2 regions of the Megasphaera stantonii genome follow, and region 1 is predicted to be linked to the other one. Evidence: riboswitches for the same ligand, from Rfam matches in the RefSeq annotation. Region 1 holds a riboswitch; the other holds the start of a gene.
The links. A riboswitch is a leader RNA that binds a small molecule or an ion and turns the genes downstream of it on or off. The one in region 1 is predicted to bind ZMP and ZTP.
Positions count from the first base shown of each region.

Region 2: linked by a shared signal. The riboswitch ahead of DKB62_RS02590 (formate--tetrahydrofolate ligase) and the one ahead of DKB62_RS06780 (L-lactate MFS transporter) in region 1 are both predicted to bind ZMP and ZTP.

Region 1 covers NZ_CP029462.1:1,448,913-1,453,123, reverse strand. The annotation lists gene DKB62_RS06785 (AbgT family transporter) at 1-256, shown strand, start outside; gene DKB62_RS06780 (L-lactate MFS transporter) at 334-1,602, opposite strand; ZMP/ZTP riboswitch at 1,671-1,755, opposite strand; gene DKB62_RS06775 (D-alanyl-D-alanine carboxypeptidase family protein) at 1,807-2,823, opposite strand; gene rsmG (16S rRNA (guanine(527)-N(7))-methyltransferase RsmG) at 2,860-3,570, opposite strand; gene mnmG (tRNA uridine-5-carboxymethylaminomethyl(34) synthesis enzyme MnmG) at 3,563-4,211, opposite strand, start outside.
Region 2 covers NZ_CP029462.1:525,489-529,699, forward strand. The annotation lists gene DKB62_RS02585 (cyclodeaminase/cyclohydrolase family protein) at 1-322, opposite strand, end outside; gene DKB62_RS02590 (formate--tetrahydrofolate ligase) at 297-1,976, opposite strand; ZMP/ZTP riboswitch at 2,026-2,105, opposite strand; gene DKB62_RS02595 (histidine racemase CntK family protein) at 2,277-3,092, opposite strand; gene aspS (aspartate--tRNA ligase) at 3,165-4,211, opposite strand, start outside.

The DNA.
Region 1 (4,211 bases):
GGGATATCATCCGGCCTTCATACAGGCCGCCTTCCGGGCCGGCGACGGCGCTCTGAATACCGTCGCCTTAGTCAACCCGTTCCTGCCCCTGTTCTTGGAAATCATCCGCCGTTACAAAAAAGACAGCGGCATCGGCACCTATTTATCCCTCATGATGCCCTACGCCATGGCTTTCCTGGTCATGTGGTACGCCTTGTTCATCTTCTGGTATCTCACAGGCTGGCCCGTCGGCCCGGGTATTCCCCAGCGGTTATAAATTGAATCGTTGAATAGACAACAAAAAATCAGGATCTTCCACCATGAAGGAAGACCCTGATTTTTTATTACTGAAATCTATTTGACAGACGCTTTCCTTGCCGACCAATAGGCGTCCTGACCGGCGATGCCGTGGCGCGTCTTGTATTTCAGGACGGCCATAACCAGCAGGGACGTGACGAAGAGGGCCGAGAAGACCTGCAGGGTGAGGGAGTAGCTGTTCGTCGTCTCCTTGATCCACGACAGGAGCAGGGGGCCGGCCACGCCGGCGGCCCCCCAGGCTGTGAGGATGCGGCCGTGGATAGCGCTCAGGGCCTTGGTGCCGAACAGGTCGCTGAGGTAGGCCGGCATACAGGAAAAACCGCCGCCGTAGCAGGTAATGATGAGCAGCACGACGATTTGAAAGCTGAAAGCGTTCGTTTCCGTCGACAGCTTGAAGAAGGCCAGGGCCTCGATGAAGAAAAAGAGGACGTACGTATTAGCCCGGCCGATATAATCCGATACAGTCGCCCAGGCAATGCGGCCGGCGCCGTTCAAAAAGCCGATGAGGCCGACCATGGACGCGGCAGCCATGGGCGACATGCCGACGACTTCCTGGGCCATCGGCGAGGCGACGGCTAAGAGGGCGATGCCGCAGGTGATATTGACGAAAAAGAGCCACCAAATCGTATAGAGCTGCCAGGTCTTCATGGCCTCTTTCAAGGAAAACTGCGGCATGGCATCGGCATAAACCGGGCCGGATGGCTTCGCCAGCTCTGCATCGGGACGGGGTATTTCGTCGTCCTTCGGTGGCGCTAAGTACAGGGACGAAGCTGTCATGACGACGAGATACACTGCGCCCAGGATGAGGAAGTTTGTCGCCAAGCCAAAATTAGCGACGAGAAGCTGCATCGCCGGACCGGCGATCATGCTGGCAAAGCCGAAGCCCATGATGGCCAGGCCCGTGGCAAAGCCGCGGTTGTCAGGAAACCATTTGACCAAAGTCGAGACAGGCGTAATATATCCCGTCCCCAGGCCGATGCCGCCGATGACGCCGTAAAACAGATACAGCATCGGCAGGCTGCGGAACTCCATGGCCGCCGCCGTGCCGAACATAGCCGAAACGAAAAATAAAGTCGACACGAGGCCCGACTTGCGGGGGCCGGCCTTTTGGACGAAGCTGCCCAGGCATCCGGCAGATAAACCTAAAAATAAGATAGCCAGAGAAAAGGTCCACGTCGTCTGCTGCAGCGTAAAGCCCATCGATTCCATAATGGGCTTGGTCAATACGCTCCAAGCGTAGACGCTGCCGATGCAGATATGAATTCCCATGGCGGACAGGGCAATGAGCCAGCGATTTCTTTTCATGATATCGTCTCCTTTGACTTGTCCCACCGGGGCAATAAAAAGCCGGCCGGCTGGACAAAGAATAGATGTACTCTTGCCCAGACGGTCGGCGTGTATGTCACCGTGCAGTCCACGTGGTTATTCCACTTCATTCCGTCAGTCCTGCACTGTATAGGTACGTTGTTATGATATGATTATACGGATTTAGAGCATACCTGTCAAGAATTATGCAGATTTTTTCACAGCTGCCGCAGCCATGTCGGCCGTATCGGCGTCCGTTCCGTAAGCTGTTTCCTGCGCGGCTTGACCCTTAGCCTTGGCGTCTGCCGCAGCCTTGGCCTGCTCCATCTGCTGCCGGCCCAATTCGGTCAGCGTCTGACCTGCCGGGGCCTTGCGGATGATGTAGACGTTTTCCAGGGGCTTCAATACGGAAAAGCCGTATTTCATCAGGGCCTGGGCATCGCCGTAGCGGTCTTCCGAATTCATGATAGCCGCGATGACCGTCCGCCCGTTCTGAGTCGCCGAAACGACGAGGCACGGCCCGCCGGCATTCGTCGTGCCGGTTTTAATGCCGTTTGCTCCGGGGAACCCGCTAGTCAGGAATTCGTTCGTCGAAACGCAATGCTTATAGCTGCCGTCGACGTAGGGCATGTCAAAGGTACTGCGCTTGACGATATCCCGGAAGGCCGGCAGCTTCATGCCGTAAGCCCCAATTTTGGCCAGATCCCGGGCCGTCGAATAGTGATTGGCGTCAGGAAGGCCGTGGGGATTGACGAAATGCGTATGGGTCGCACCGAGAGCCGCCGCCTTCGCGTTCATTTTTGCGACGAAGGCATCTTCCGTCGGCTCAACCGTTTCCGCAATGGCCACGGCGGCATCGCAGCCCGACACGAGCATCATGCCCGTCAGGGCGTTGCGCAGGGTAATCTGGTCGCCCTGCTGCAGGCCGAGGACAGAGGCATCGCTTTCGACGCTCAGGGCCTTATCGGTAATGCGAATCGTCTTATCCATGATGCCTTGTCCGTTTTCCAAGGCGACGATACAGGTCATCATCTTCGTCGTACTGCCGGGATATCCTCTCAGGTCAGGCTGTTTGGCGTACAGCTCGTCGCCCGTATCGGCGTCCATGACGTAGGCGGCCTGAGCCGCTACTGCCGGCGATTCCGGATTTTCGGCGAAGGCTATGGAAGATAGGGCTACGCAGGCAGTCAGCGCAGCTAAGATTGTTTTCTTTAAAGACATGATACATGCCTCCCTTGAGCATAAACTTATAGATGATTACAACGGATTTTTAGCGGCCATTTTCGGCTTGCGCGGGTATTTGGCCGGACATTTCTTCGTCTTTTTGATATACAGGACGGCCCGCTTGTCATCCAGCCCCGGCAAATGGACGGGGCGGACTTCCGCCACCGCGCCGCCGAGGATGGACAGGGCCTTTTGGGCTTCGGCCAGCTCTTCCTCGTACTGGGCGCCTTTTAAGGAGATAAATACGCCCTGGCGAGCTGTATAGGGAAGGGCCCATTCGGCCAATATCTGCAGGCGGGCTACAGCCCGGCTGGTCACGATATCGAAGCGTTCCCTGTATTCCTCTTTGTGGGCCATTTCCTCGGCCCGGCCGTGCAGGAAGGAAGCCGTCAGGCCCAGCTCCGCCGTCACGCCCTGTAAAAACGTCAGCCGCTTCTGCAGGGAATCGAAAAAGGTCACCTTCAAATCGGGCCGGTAGATGAGCAGGGGCAGGCCGGGAAATCCGGCTCCCGTGCCGAGATCCAGGACGGAGGCCCCTTCGGGAAACCACGCCGCGTCGTAGCACGACAGGCTGTCTATCATGTGTTTTACGGCTACGTCGGCTGGCTCCGTAAGGGCCGTCAGGTTCATGACCTTATTCGTCTCGACCAGGCGCTCTGCAAACAAACAGAATCGGTCGATTTGCTCCGTCGTCAAAACCAGGCCGAAGTCCTTCGCCGCCGCGATGAGTTCATCTCTAAACATGTTTTTCCTCCCGCTGGCGCTGTTCTAACACGATGAGCAGGGCCGTAATATCCGCCGGCGATACGCCGGAAATGCGGCTGGCCTGCCCTAAGGAACGGGGCCGTATAGCGTCCAGCTTCTGCCGCGCTTCGCCCGACAGGGTATCGATGTCGGCGTATACGATATCTTCCGGCATCAGCTTCTGTTCCAGGCGGTTCATCTTTTCCACCTGTTCCAGCTGGCGGTTGATATAGCCTTCGTACTTGACCATGATTTCGATTTCCTCGCACACGTCGTCGGCCAGCTGCGGCAGGGGAAATACCTGGCTCAGCGTATGATAGGTCACTTCGTTGCGCCGCAGCAAATCGTAAGCCTTGAGGCCGGTGCGGACGGGAGCCGTGCCGATAGAAGCCAGCTTTTCCTGATTTTCCTTTGTCGGCGTGACGGGCAGGGCCTTCAGCGCCTCCAGTCCCGCTTCGACGGCTTCTTTCTTCTCTATAAAGGCGTCGTACCGTTCCTGCGTGACCAGGCCGATGTCGTAGCCCTTCTGGGTCAGGCGCAGGTCGGCGTTGTCCTGCCGCAGGATGAGTCGGTATTCCGAGCGGCTGGTCATCATGCGGTACGGTTCTTCCGTTCCCTTGGTGACCAAATCGTCGATGAGG
Region 2 (4,211 bases), 920 kb from region 1:
CCTTAGGGAGCCGCACGGCCCGGATTACGCCGTCAAAAGCCGCCGCGTCCTCGGCAATACCGGCCAGATAGCGTATGCGCAGGTCTCGGGCCTGTTCCTTAATGGATTCCATCAGCTTGGCCACGTCTTCATACCCTTTTTTACCGAGGGTCAGGTTTGCCACCATCTCGACGAGGGCCGCCGCCGAGGCCGCCGTCATGGCCGCGATGCCGCCGCCGCCGGGAACAGGCTCCTTAGAAGCCGTCGCTTCCAGCAGGGCGTCGAGGGGCATGGACTGGAAGCGGCTGAAATCGGGCTTAGAACAATCCTGTGATAACGCCATTTTCATCGATATCCATTCTATTAGCAGCAGGAACCTTCGGCAAGCCCGGCATCGTCATAATGTCGCCGGTCTGGCAGACGATAAAGCCTGCACCGGTGCAGACGCGCACGTCCTTGACGGTAACGGTGAAGTCCTTCGGCGCGCCGAGGAGAGACGGATCGTCGGACAAGGAATACTGCGTCTTCGCTACGCAGAGAGGCATCTTGTCGAGGCCGAATTTTTCCAGCTCGGCCACCTGTTTCTGCGCTTTGCTTTCAAAGACGACGCCTGCGCCGCCGTAAATCTTTTTGACGATCGTTTCCATCTTCTGGGCGATGGTGTCGTTTACGTCGTACAGCGGCTTGTACGGCGTCTGCGGCTGGGCGATGAGCTGCAGTACCTTTTCTCCCAATTCTACGCCGCCCTTGCCGCCTTCGGCCCAGCAGTTATTGAGGGCTGCGTCGACGCCGTAATCGGCGCAGAGCTGGCGGAGCGTCGCGATTTCCGCATCCGTATCGGTAGCAAATTTATTGATGCCGACGACGACGGGAACGTCGTAGGTACGCATATTTTCCACGTGCTTAGCCAAATTGGCAAAGCCCTTCTTCAAGGCTTCGATATTTTCTTCCTGCAAGTTCTTCTTGTCTACGCCGCCGTGCATTTTAAGAGCCCGGGCTGTTGCGACGACGACGACAGCATTCGGTTTAATGCCGGCGAACCGGCACTTAATGTCCATGAATTTTTCCGCGCCGAGGTCTGCGCCGAAACCAGCTTCCGTAACGGCGATATCGCCCATCTTGAGGGCCAGCTTCGTAGCTACGACGGAGTTGCAGCCATGAGCGATGTTGGCGAAGGGGCCGCCGTGTACGAGGGCCGGCGTGTGCTCGATCGTCTGGACGAGGTTCGGCTTGATGGCGTCCTTCATGAGGATAGCCATTGCGCCTTCGACGCCGAGCTGGCGGGCCGTCACGAGGTTGCCGTCCAAGTCATAAGCTACGGTGATGTCACCCATGCGCTTCTTCAAGTCCATGAGGTCGCTGGCCAGGCACAGGGCCGCCATGATTTCCGAGGCAACGGTAATCATGAAGTGGTCTTCCCGCGGGAATCCGCAGACCTTGCCGCCCATGCCGACGACGATGTTGCGCAGGGCCCGGTCGTTCATGTCCATGACGCGCTTCCAGATGACGCGGCGCACGTCGATGCGCAGGGCGTTGCCCTGATGAACGTGGTTGTCGATGGCAGCGGCCAGAAGATTGTTGGCCGCCGTAATAGCGTGCATGTCGCCTGTAAAATGGAGATTAATATCTTCCATCGGCAGTACCTGCGAGTAGCCGCCGCCGGCAGCGCCGCCCTTAATGCCGAATACGGGGCCAAGGGAAGGTTCGCGAAGGGCGACGACGGCCTTATGCCCCATGTAGTTCAGCGCCTGGGCGAGGCCGATCGTCGTCAGCGTCTTGCCTTCGCCGGCCGGCGTCGGCGTAATAGCCGTGACGAGGACAAGCTTGCCGTCTTCGTTTTTCGAAAGGCGCTTGATAGCGTCAAAGGAAATCTTTGCCTTATATTTACCGTATAATTCCAAATCATCGTCAGTTAATCCGACTTTTTCCGCAATCTTTACGATCGGTTCCAGCGCGGTCTGCTGTGCAATTTCAATATCGCTTAATACCTGTGCCATGATTTGCGTCACTCCTGTTCGTAGCATAAAAAAATACCGACACTTCTGGAAATGTTGCCCAGACGGTCGGCTTCGCGTCAATCATGCTCCCCGTGGTTGATTCCACTTCCGTCAGTCACATGATTATGGACTTATTATACAAGAATTCTCCGTATACTGTCAATGACATTTGCCCCTTCTCCGCTGGATACAGCCTGGCTCCACAAAAATCAAAAAAAGGGGAAATCACCTGGCCCATGTCAGCTAGTACGAAAAGAAGCCGGTTCACAGAGAACCGGCTTACAGGCCATAGCAGTATGATTATATGTCGATTTCCTGTACGTCGCCGAAGGATACGGGGCCGCCGATAAAAATGCTGCGCAGCTCCTTGTCTTCGCCTTCTACGGTCGCAGCGATGGCAATCGCCCCGCCGGGCTGCTGAATCGTGCAGGATACGTCCTTTTTGCCTACGCAGGCCAAGGCCGCCGCTACGGCCGCCGAGCCGGAGCCGCAGCTTTGTTCCCAGTACAGCGTGTCCGTCGCCGTCACGTATACGGCCGGGACCATGTGCAGATGGGCCGGGTCAAAGAGAATGAGGCCGAATGCATCCAGCTGTTCGTCCGACGCATAGTCCTGCAATGCCGTCCAAAACATGTCCTTGTATTCCATTTCCGTTTCAGAGGCAAAGTGGACGAAATGAACGATGCCCGGCAGCTCGACGCGGAAAAAGCGGCTCGGCATGCCGCCTACGTCGAGGAGAACTGCTTCGACAGACAAGGGCAGGGGCATTTCGATATACGCGTCGTAGGCTCCGTCGGGACATTTTTTTGCCTGGGCCTGGAGGAGGCCTTCGCAGCCCGAGCAGGACACGGCATAGTCGCCGCTATCCCTGCCGGCGAGCTGCAAGGCGTAGGCCGCGGCGGAGCGGGATGCATTGCCGCAGAATTCGCCGCCCATCATGTCGACGCGCAGCGGCTGGCCTTCTGTCATAGATAAATACGCGACCTGCTCGGCATCAATCCCCTTGTCTTTCAATAGTTTTGCCGCCAAGGAGCTGCGCTGTTCCGGCGCGACGCCGCTCAGTACGAATAGTGTCGTATTGCCGCTGGGATCTGCTTTTACATATTGCAGTTTCACGTTGCTCAACTTCCTTTCTATCTGATAAAAAAGGTACCGGCCATGCCGATACCTTTTTCTGTAATGCGACTTTTATTTCTTGACGAGTTCTTCTTCTACCTGAATGTGAAGCTCGTGAAGTTGTTTTTTCGTAACTTCCGACGGCGCTTCGCTCATGGGGTCGATAGCGTTCTGCGTCTTCGGGAAGGCGATGACGTCGCGGATGGACTTGCGTTTGAGCATGAGCATGATCATGCGGTCCAGGCCGAAGGCCAAGCCTCCGTGAGGGGGAGCGCCGTATTCGAAGGCCCGGAGCAGGAAGCCGAATTTCTGTTCTGCTTCTTCCGGCGTAAGGCCGATAGCCTTAAATACGCGCTGCTGCAAATCAGGCTGGTAAATACGGAGGGAGCCGCCACCCAGTTCGACGCCGTTGAGAACGAGGTCGTATGCCTTAGCATAGACGTGAGCCGGGTCTGTTTCCAATTTATCCAGGTCTTCGTCGCGGATAGCCGTGAACGGATGATGCATGGCGACGTAGCGTTTTTCTTCTTCGCTGTATTCGAACATAGGGAAATCGACAACCCAGGTGAAGGCGAATTTGCTTTCGTCGATCATGTTCATGCGGCGGGCCATTTCCTTACGCAGTTCGCCGAGAGCTGCTGCGACGACGGCCGGTTTGTCGGCAATCATGAGAACCAAGTCGCCCGTTTCGCTGCCGCACTTTTCGCCGATAGCTTTGAGCGTATCTTCGCCGAGGAATTTCTTAACCTGCGATTTCAGCGTGCCGTCTTCCATGAAGCAGATCCATGCCAGGCCCTTGGCGCCGTAGCGGGATACGTATTCGACGAGGTTGTCCAGTTCGCGGCGCGGAATGCCGGCGTCGCCCTTGACGTTGATGGCCTTGACCTGGCCGCCGTTGTCGACAACGGAGCGGAACACTTTGAATTCCGTATCGCGGACGAGGTCCGTAATGTCGGTAAACTTCATGTCGAAGCGCAGGTCCGGCTTATCAGAGCCGTAGTTTTCCATGGCGTAGTCCCAGGTCATGCGGTGAATCGGCAGTTCTACGTCGTGGCCCAGCGTTTCCTTGAAGATATAGTGAACCATTTCTTCGACGAGCGTCAAGATTTCTTCCTGATC